4 regions of the Lysinibacillus sp. FSL L8-0312 genome follow, and region 4 is predicted to be linked to each of the others. Evidence: riboswitches for the same ligand, from Rfam matches in the RefSeq annotation. Region 4 holds a riboswitch; each other region holds the start of a gene.
The links. Region 4 has a riboswitch for cobalamin ahead of MHI22_RS06770 ((2Fe-2S) ferredoxin domain-containing protein). Riboswitches for the same ligand answer to the same signal wherever they lie in the genome.
Positions count from the first base shown of each region.

Region 1: another riboswitch for cobalamin. It lies ahead of MHI22_RS19070 (ABC transporter substrate-binding protein); the one in region 4 lies ahead of MHI22_RS06770 ((2Fe-2S) ferredoxin domain-containing protein).
Region 2: another riboswitch for cobalamin. It lies ahead of metE (5-methyltetrahydropteroyltriglutamate--homocysteine S-methyltransferase); the one in region 4 lies ahead of MHI22_RS06770 ((2Fe-2S) ferredoxin domain-containing protein).
Region 3: another riboswitch for cobalamin. It lies ahead of MHI22_RS03535 (ABC transporter substrate-binding protein); the one in region 4 lies ahead of MHI22_RS06770 ((2Fe-2S) ferredoxin domain-containing protein).

Region 1 covers NZ_JBBOOV010000001.1:3,785,291-3,787,494, reverse strand. Annotated here, with positions in the region: gene MHI22_RS19075 (FecCD family ABC transporter permease) at 1-311, opposite strand, end outside; gene MHI22_RS19070 (ABC transporter substrate-binding protein) at 308-1,279, opposite strand; cobalamin riboswitch at 1,425-1,606, opposite strand; gene MHI22_RS19065 (acyl-CoA dehydrogenase family protein) at 1,664-2,204, opposite strand, start outside.
Region 2 covers NZ_JBBOOV010000001.1:814,872-817,075, reverse strand. Annotated here, with positions in the region: gene metE (5-methyltetrahydropteroyltriglutamate--homocysteine S-methyltransferase) at 1-1,268, opposite strand, end outside; cobalamin riboswitch at 1,448-1,626, opposite strand; gene MHI22_RS04245 (Lsa family ABC-F type ribosomal protection protein) at 2,182-2,204, shown strand, end outside.
Region 3 covers NZ_JBBOOV010000001.1:665,633-667,836, forward strand. Annotated here, with positions in the region: gene MHI22_RS03530 (translation factor GTPase family protein) at 1-452, opposite strand, end outside; cobalamin riboswitch at 635-821, shown strand; gene MHI22_RS03535 (ABC transporter substrate-binding protein) at 985-1,977, shown strand; gene MHI22_RS03540 (precorrin-3B methylase) at 2,028-2,204, shown strand, end outside.
Region 4 covers NZ_JBBOOV010000001.1:1,318,341-1,320,544, reverse strand. Annotated here, with positions in the region: cobalamin riboswitch at 1-180, opposite strand, end outside; cobalamin riboswitch at 438-619, shown strand; gene MHI22_RS06770 ((2Fe-2S) ferredoxin domain-containing protein) at 767-1,138, shown strand; gene cobJ (precorrin-3B C(17)-methyltransferase) at 1,143-2,204, shown strand, end outside.

The DNA.
Region 1 (2,204 bases), 2.5 Mb from region 4:
CTAAAAAAGATCGTAATAACAGCACCAACAGATGCCCCCGACGAGACGCCTAATGTATATGGATCTGCCAATGGGTTTTTTAACAACCCTTGGAAAGCTGCTCCAGCAATGGCCAAAGAAGCTCCCACTAGTCCAGCTAACAACACGCGTGGCAGACGGATTTTCCAAAAGATATTAGCAGCCGTTTCATCAACTGCTTGATTCCATAAAACTTCTAACGGAATATGAACTGAGCCTATCGCTACGCCACACCAGATACTAATGACAAGAAGCGTACATGTTAGTACATAGGCTAGTGCTATTTTTTTCACTTAAATACCTCTGGATAAATAGCTTTTGCTAATTCTTCAAGACCTTCTCCTAAACGGGGACCTTGACGACTTGTTGTGCTTTCATCTACTTGAACGATTGCCTTATTTTTCACGGCATTAACAGTATCGAAACCAGCACGTTGTGGTATTTTTGTTAAAATATCTGGTACATAATGATATGTCACAACGATGACATCTGGGTTTTTCGCAATAATTTGTTCTGAACTAATTTCATACCAATCCTTCGCATCTGCCGCTACGTTTTCTGCATGAATCATGTCCAGCATAGCATTCATAAATGTGCCATTACCCGCCGTATAAATAGTAGGTTCATCCGATGCTTCGACTAGCACTTTTTTGGGTTCGACATCCTTTACTTTTGTCAGAACATCTTCCACTTTTTCCTTCATATTAGCAACGATTTTTTCAGCCTCTGGTAATTTCCCTGTTGCACGACCAAGCAGCTCAATCGTTGTGTAAGTTTCATTAAAGTCTTGTGCATTTTTTACGACAAATACTTTCAAACCTGCTGACTCAAGCTGTTCAATTGCCGCTTCTGAAAGGGACATGCTAGATTCATGCGAAAACACGATATCTGGCTTTAAGGCAATAATTTTTTCAATATTGTACTCCATGCCCCCAACTTTCTCCTTTTCAGCGACTTCTGGTGGATAATCATCATTGTCTGTCACCCCAACTATTTCATCATTTAAACCAAGTTCAAATAATATCTCTGTGTTACTTGGAATAAGAGAAACAATTTTTTCAGGCGGTGCTTCAAGTGTAATATCCTTGCCAATGGCATCTGTTATGGTCATTGGGAATGTTGCTTCATCCACCTGTGGAGTCTCTTGCTGTGTTTGCTGCTCCGTAGCTACTGGCTTGTCATTTTTGGCTTCTTGCCCACATGCTGCTAACAAACCTACTGCTAAAAATGCTGATAATCCTATTTTCCAATATTTCTTCATGTGAATCCTCCTTTGTTGATCCGTGCGTCAATTGGTTAGAAATATTTTCTCCATCAAAATAAGACCCCTCATCTTCGAATGATGAGGGGTCAAAATCGCACCAAAAAACTGATACAAAATCCACCACCCTATCCTCGTAGGCTGTCATGTCTATACTATAAAGGCAGGTCTCCTGGCTCGTGCTTATTGCGTTTTTCAAGCCTTCCCGAAATCTTCAGTGGCATTATTTGAAAAAACTCACACTTACAGTGGCGGGACCGCATCGGAATTACACCGACTTCCCTTTTCACTTTACTTAAGTAAAGAACCTTTATAATATTCAGTTGATTTCATTATACATGAAAATAAAAGAAGTCGCCTCCATTCCAGACGACTCCTTGGCAATTATACAATTTCAGAAAAATATTGTACGGTTTTCATTTGTGCACCTATTTGTCGCAATGACCACGTTTGCTCTAAATAGATATCCGCTAGCTTTTCGTACTTCCCGCCAAATTTTAGTGCCCATTCCACCGCTACAACACTTTCATAAAGATGGGCCATCTTTTTCGCTATACCTTTTGCTTCAAAAGTTTTAGTTGCTTCATCTAAAGCGCTAAAAATTTGTAATGTAGCCGCAAGATTTACCAACTGCTCTTCCACAATTTGCACTAGTGGACTATCCGCTAGCTTCTCTAGCCTTGTCTCCATTTCACGGACAAACAGTTCATGTGCATGGAATTTATCCACTAAACGAATAAGTTCTAAAGCCAAAATATTTGCCGTTCCCTCCCATACCGTCAATACTTGTGCATCCCTTAGTAAGCGTGGTGTCACAAAGTCTTCAATATAGCCATTACCACCATGTAATTCAATCGCTTCACTAGCATAATGAACGGCTTGCTCTGCCGTTTCCTTTTTCATAATGGCAATATATAAACGATTC
Region 2 (2,204 bases), 500 kb from region 4:
TGCTGCATCTTTTGACGCTGAGCAAATTCACTATGTCGTTCAAAATCTTGCGTTGTCACAGTTTGAACTGCTTGATGGATCAACTTGTTTTGACGGATCGGATGGTTTTTAAGAGCCTCAATTGCCTTCATACTTTCAGAAAAATTATGCTGTAAGATACCCTCTGTATCTCGTCTACATTTAGTTAGCTCCGTGATTTCTACAATTTTTTCATCTGCGAAGGCTAAGGCATGCTTCAGAACAGGGTCAATCTCATTTTCAAGAGCAGTTGTGATCGGTACATGTTGTAGATTGCTGGATGGTTGAATCCATAGCTCTGCCGCATTACTTAAATGCTCAATTGCCTGAATTGTAGCATTGACCTCCGCTAAGTTGGAACGCCAAATATCACGTCCATTAACAACCCCGACTGCCAATACTTTGTCCTGAGGGAAACCATATTGACGAAGTGACGCCATATTTCCTTTATAGCCATGAACAAAGTCTAGGCCAAATCCTTCTACAGGCAATGTAATCAATGTTTCATAGCTGCATAATGCTTCAAAATAAGTTTGCAGCATGATTTTCGCTTCTGGAACCGCAACGGCTAACTGGTCGTAAATCTCTTGCACAAGCTTGATGTCTGCTGGATCAAGGGTTGTGACAAGTGATGGCTCTTCTAGTTGAATCCAATTTGCACCTGCCTCCACTAATTCTTTTAATACTTGCGTATAGAGCGGTATTAGAGCTAATAAGTATTCAACCTGTGTGAATTTGCTATAGCCTTTTGTTAACTTGCAGAATGTATAGGGACCAATCAATGTTGGCTTTGCAATAATACCGTACGTTTCTTTCGCCTCTAAGAAATCGGCCAACACTTTATTTTCTGTTAGTTTCAAGGCCTGTCCCTCGTATTCAGGAACAATATAGTGATAGTTTGTATTAAACCATTTTGTCATCTCACTAGCTACAGCTGTTTTATTCCCTCTTGCTACGCTGTAGTAGGTAGATAAATCTACTTTCCCTCCCTGCCAGTTAAAGCGTTTTGGGATGAGACCAAACATTAATGCTGTATCTAACATTCTATCGTAATACGTAAAATCGCCAACTGTCACCATGTCGATGCCAAGCTGTAGCTGCTTGTCAATTCTAGCTAAACGGATTTTCTTTAAACTATCCTCAAAATCTTCTTCAGAAAGCTCGTTGCGCCAAAATGCTTCTAATGCTTTTTTCCATTCGCGATCTTCCCCGATATACGGGTAACCAATGAGTGTGCTTGTATAGGTCATTTTTATATCTCCTTTTCAGAAAAAAATAAAAAGCCATTTTCCAAGGAGGAGAATGGCTGCTAGTTAAAATTTTTAATGCTAAAACAATACGAAAAAAGTATCTACTTTCGCATAAATCATTTGTTATCGCACAGTGCCGATTTGGTCACTTTTCACCACCTATTTCCACGTAGGTATTTGGTGTGTACTAGAAATTGGCAGGTCTCCTGGCTTCTCATCAACACGCCTCACAGCCTTCCCGGTTTCCCAGTGGCCTTTGTGATTTGCTCCGAATAACAGTTGCGGGACAGCGTCGGATTTGCACCGACTTCCCTTTTAAGCCAAACTTTCATTTGGCACCAATTCTTACACATTATTCAATTATGCTCCTACTATAACATATCTTTCAGAATAGTAGAAATAATTTTTATACGATTATCTAAATTATTTCTATAATTATTGTAGGGATTGGTTTAAGAAGATAAGGCTACATTGTATTCCATAAAAAAATTTGTTACTATAAAAATACAATTATGAGAGGACTGATGAATGGACAATGATGAACTAATCTATATTTTTATTTGAAATGAATCACTTCAAACGACAAAATATAGGATTAGTCTATCCATTTTTAACAATCAGTTTGCGTTTATTTGTCATGATGTCATTGGCAAATAAAGTTTATTCAGTGAGAGACTAATCCTTCCAATATCCAATTGGGGGGATTTTTTCTTGCTCTCATAGTTTATTCTGTATCTTTCATCTACCTAATAAAGGAGAGAAAAAAATGAGCGATTCTGAACCTATTGTGACGCATGTGATGCTCCGTATAAGTCGTTAGCATCCATCAACTTATACGGAGAAATTTAGCATAGATGGATGTACCGACTTTGTATAAAAGAAAAATGATTTGCTATACAAAGGAGGAATTATCATGTCAATGATACAAGTACAAGA
Region 3 (2,204 bases), 650 kb from region 4:
ACCTGCTGGGAACAATCCTTGCGGAGCTGTGTCATAACGGCCTCCACATTGGCTCCTTCGCGATCAATTTTATTGATAAAGAAGAATGTTGGGACATGGTATTTGCGTAAAAGCTGCCACACGGTTTCCGTATGACCCTGTACGCCCTCGACCGCACTAATGATAACAATGGCATAATCCATCACACGAATGGCGCGCTCCATCTCAGGGGAGAAGTCGACATGCCCTGGTGTATCAATCAACGTGTATGTATCGTCGCCTATGTTCATGCGACCTTGCTCGGCAAAAATGGTAATACCACGCTTGCGCTCTAGCTCATGATGATCGAGAAAGGTATCCTGATGATCCACTCGACCACGAGCTTGAATGCTTTGTGTATGAAAAAGTACTTGCTCAGAGAAGGTTGTTTTACCTGCATCCACATGCGCAAGTACACCAATTGTTTTGTACATAACCTATCCTCGTTTCTATCTATAGCTATCTTTTCATTGTAACAGAATACTAGCCTATATATTTCTTGTAAAATAGTTCGTATTTTTGTCGAAATAGTGCTAATATAATGATGATTATATATTTAGCAATATACTACTGATTGAGCTACAAATTTTCTTCTGCTAGTCTATCAATAGTATTAACCATTATAGAACGTATTGGTGCAAATGGCATTTGTCATTTGCTTAAAAGGGAAATCGGTGCAATTCCGATGCTGTCCCGCAACTGTAAATGGGGAGTCTGTACAGCATGCCACTGTAGTTTAACTATGGGAAGGCGTATAGATGATGAACCTAAGCCAGGATACCTGCCAGTATGTGTTTTTTGACTAAGAACCACGAGGATGGGGATAGTGATAAAGGTAATGTACCGTTTTTTCACTATGCTACTCTCTTGGCGACAAGAGGGTTTTTTTATGCCCTTCCCACGAATCCTGGTAGCAAAGAAGTCTTTGATTTCTTTCTATAGATGAACAACAAAGGAGAAAAGGACATGAAGAAATGGGAAAGTTTATGGCTGGTGATGGTCATTGCCTTGGTCGCTGTTTTAGGGGCTTGTAATGCAAAGGACAAACCTGAATCAGCAGCGCAAGATGAGAAGGTTGAGCCATCTGAGGCAGCAACGGAAGTAACCATTGACAATAATGAAACAACTCAAACATATAAGGAAGCACCTACAAAAGCGATTAGTTTAAATCAGCATGTGACAGAGATTATGCTAGCGCTAGGCTTAGAGGATTCCATGGTAGGCACAGCTTACTTAGATGATAAAATCTACGAGCCCCTACAAGAAGCATACGATAAAGTGCCTGTGCTTTCTGATCAATACCCAACGAAGGAGCAAGTAATTGATGCCGAGGCTGATTTCTTATATGCAGGCTGGAAGAGTGGCTTTGGTGAAAAGGGTGTTGGAACACCGGAAGAGCTTGAGGAGTTAGGCATTCATACGTATTTACATACGGCTTCCAATATGACAAAGCCAACACTAGAGGATATTTTCACTGATATTCGTAATATCGCAAAAATTTTCCGTATTGAGGATCGTGGAGAAGCCTTAATTGAGCAAATGACGCAAGATGTGGAGGCAATTCAAGCTAAATTACCAAAAGATAGTGAGAAATTACGTGTTCTCGTATTTGATAGCGGTGAAAAGGATGTCTTTACAGCTGGTCAAAACTTTATGAATGAACTAGTGTCAATCGCTGGTGGTCAAAATATTTTTGGTGATGTGGAATCAGGCTGGACAACCGTGTCGAAGGAAGATGCGGTAGACCGTAATCCCGAGGTAGTTGTCGTGATCGATTATGGTGAAACAACGGCCGAACAAAAGATTCAATTCTTAAAAAATGATCCAGCATTAAAGGAGATGGAAGCTGTTAAAAATGATCGCTTTGTCATCCTGCCACTGTCAGCTGCGTCTGAAGGCGTTCGTGCGGCACAGGCTATTGAAATTTTAGCGAAGGGCTTCTATCCTGATAACTTTTAAAATTCCGAGCTAGCATTGTGCTAGCTCCTTTTTCATAAGGAGCGATATCAATGAATGCATTTCAGAAAAACGTACCAGATCAAACATTTGAAACACTTAATCGTCATGGCGAATATACACGCTTAGCTGTCAGCCCGGGTATTATTAATAAGCATTATACGCCTGCACAATTTCAAAAAATAGCAGAGATTGCTGGCGAAAAGGGGGCGATTAAGTATTCGGCCTCC
Region 4 (2,204 bases):
CACATATTTTTCGGCAGGTCTCCTGGCTCTAGTTCAACACTTTATAGGTCTTCCCATCCGTTGGACAGTGACATGTTCTATAAAGCTCCCTAATACAGTGGCGGGACCGCGCCGGACTCAAACCGGCTTCCCTTTTAAGCAAAATGATAAGTATTTTACACCGAAAAAACATTAAGTTGTGAGATTTCACGACAAAGTGTAACATGATTTTCCATAAATATGCTATACTTTTTTTAAAAATATTTTCAATTGAAGGTCAATAGAGAAGATTCTGATAACTACTGAATTGTCATAAATAAGGAGATATTATAATTTTTATACCTGGTCTACACACAAAATTGATAAAATTGTCATAAATTTTTATAGAAATATTGAAATTTTAAAATAATGAGATATGATAGAGACAGTTTTCTATTCTATTAAGAAGATAATAAATTTCATATAAAACGTCGATAAGTGCTCGAATAACTCGAGATAATAGGGAAATTGGTGAAAATCCAATACAGCCCCCGCTACTGTAATAGCTGATGAAATTGCAAAGCCACTGGTGCAAACTTGGGAAGGTGCGATAGTAAAATGAAGCTTAAGTCAGGAAACCTGCTTATTTGATTGTGCATGCAAACTTTTCGGAGGGAGAAGTTGAAGCAAGAGCGAGTACCTGTATTTTATTTTATTCGTTTTTATTTGGCTTCTACAAAACCTTTACTCTTCGTAATTAGAGTAAAGGTTTTTCTTTTTCCAGAAAGCAAATGAGGGGAGACAGAAGATGACAACATGGAATTTAGAGGGGATGAAAACACATCTCTTTATTTGTAATGGTAGTAGTTGCATGAACAAAGGTGGGGAGGAAATTACCCTAGCTATTCGAGAAGAAATACAACAGCAAGCACTTGATCAAGAGATACATACAACAAGAACGCGCTGTAATGGACGATGCAAGGATGCTTGTGTGGTCATCGCCTATCCGCAAGGGAATTGGTATCGTGTACCATCAACAGAGCATGCTAGAACACTTGTACAAGATTTACATCATGAATCCTTATACAACGAACATGTCTTTACACTTCGTGAAGGTACATTACAGCGTACAGCACAAACGACAGCCATTAAAGGGATCGAAAAGGTGAAAGAGGGGTAACAACATGGCGCAAAAAGGAAAAATTTTTGTAGTGGGCTTTGGACCTGGAGACTTTAAGCATATTACGACACGGGCGGTAGAGGCATTACAACAAAGTGATATGATCATAGGCTACAAAACCTACGTGGAGTTGATTCAAGATTTAGTCAGTGCGAAGTCGATTGTCAGTACTGGAATGACCGAAGAGGTGTCCCGTGCGCAGGAAGCGGTGCGCCAAGCAGAGGCTGGAAGCATTGTCTCAGTCATTTCAAGTGGTGATGCGGGTGTCTATGGTATGGCGGGATTAGTGTATGAGGTATTGATTGAGCTAGGCTGGACAGAAGCAACGGGGATTGAGGTAGAAATTGTCCCTGGTATTTCTGCCATCAATTCATGTGCTAGCTTACTTGGTGCCCCGATTATGCATGATGCCTGTACGATTAGTTTAAGTGACCATCTAACACCATGGAATTTAATTGCCAAGCGCGTCGAGGCAGCCGCTATGGCGGATTTTGTAATCGCTTTATACAACCCAAAAAGCGGTCGCCGAACAAGACAAATTGTCGAAGCACAGCGCATTCTCTTAGAATATCGTTCGCCTGACACACCAGTAGGACTTGTGAAAAGTGCTTACCGCGATCGTCAAGAAGTGACGATGACAACATTAGCCGAAATGCTGGAGCATGACATTGGAATGCTGACGACAGTCATTATTGGTAATTCGTCGACATTTTTCTATGACAATAAAATGATTACACCACGTGGCTATCAACGTAAATATACATTGGGTGAAGAAAAACAACCCTTACGTCCACATCAACGTTTACGTGAAGAAAATGAACCTTGGGCAATGAACCAAGAGACAGGGACTGCACGACAAGACTTTACAGCAGATCCTAATGCAGGGCGTTTTAATAAACCCAGTGTAGCCGCTACGCCAAAGCCAAAAAAAACAGCACTTGAAATGGCTACAGCGGCACTCGCAATGGTGAAAGGAACAAGTGCAGTCAAAGTAACGCCGAAACTTGTACAGCAAAAAATAGAATCCATTTTTGAATTAGCTGTAAGCCCAGGAGTGGTGAATAAG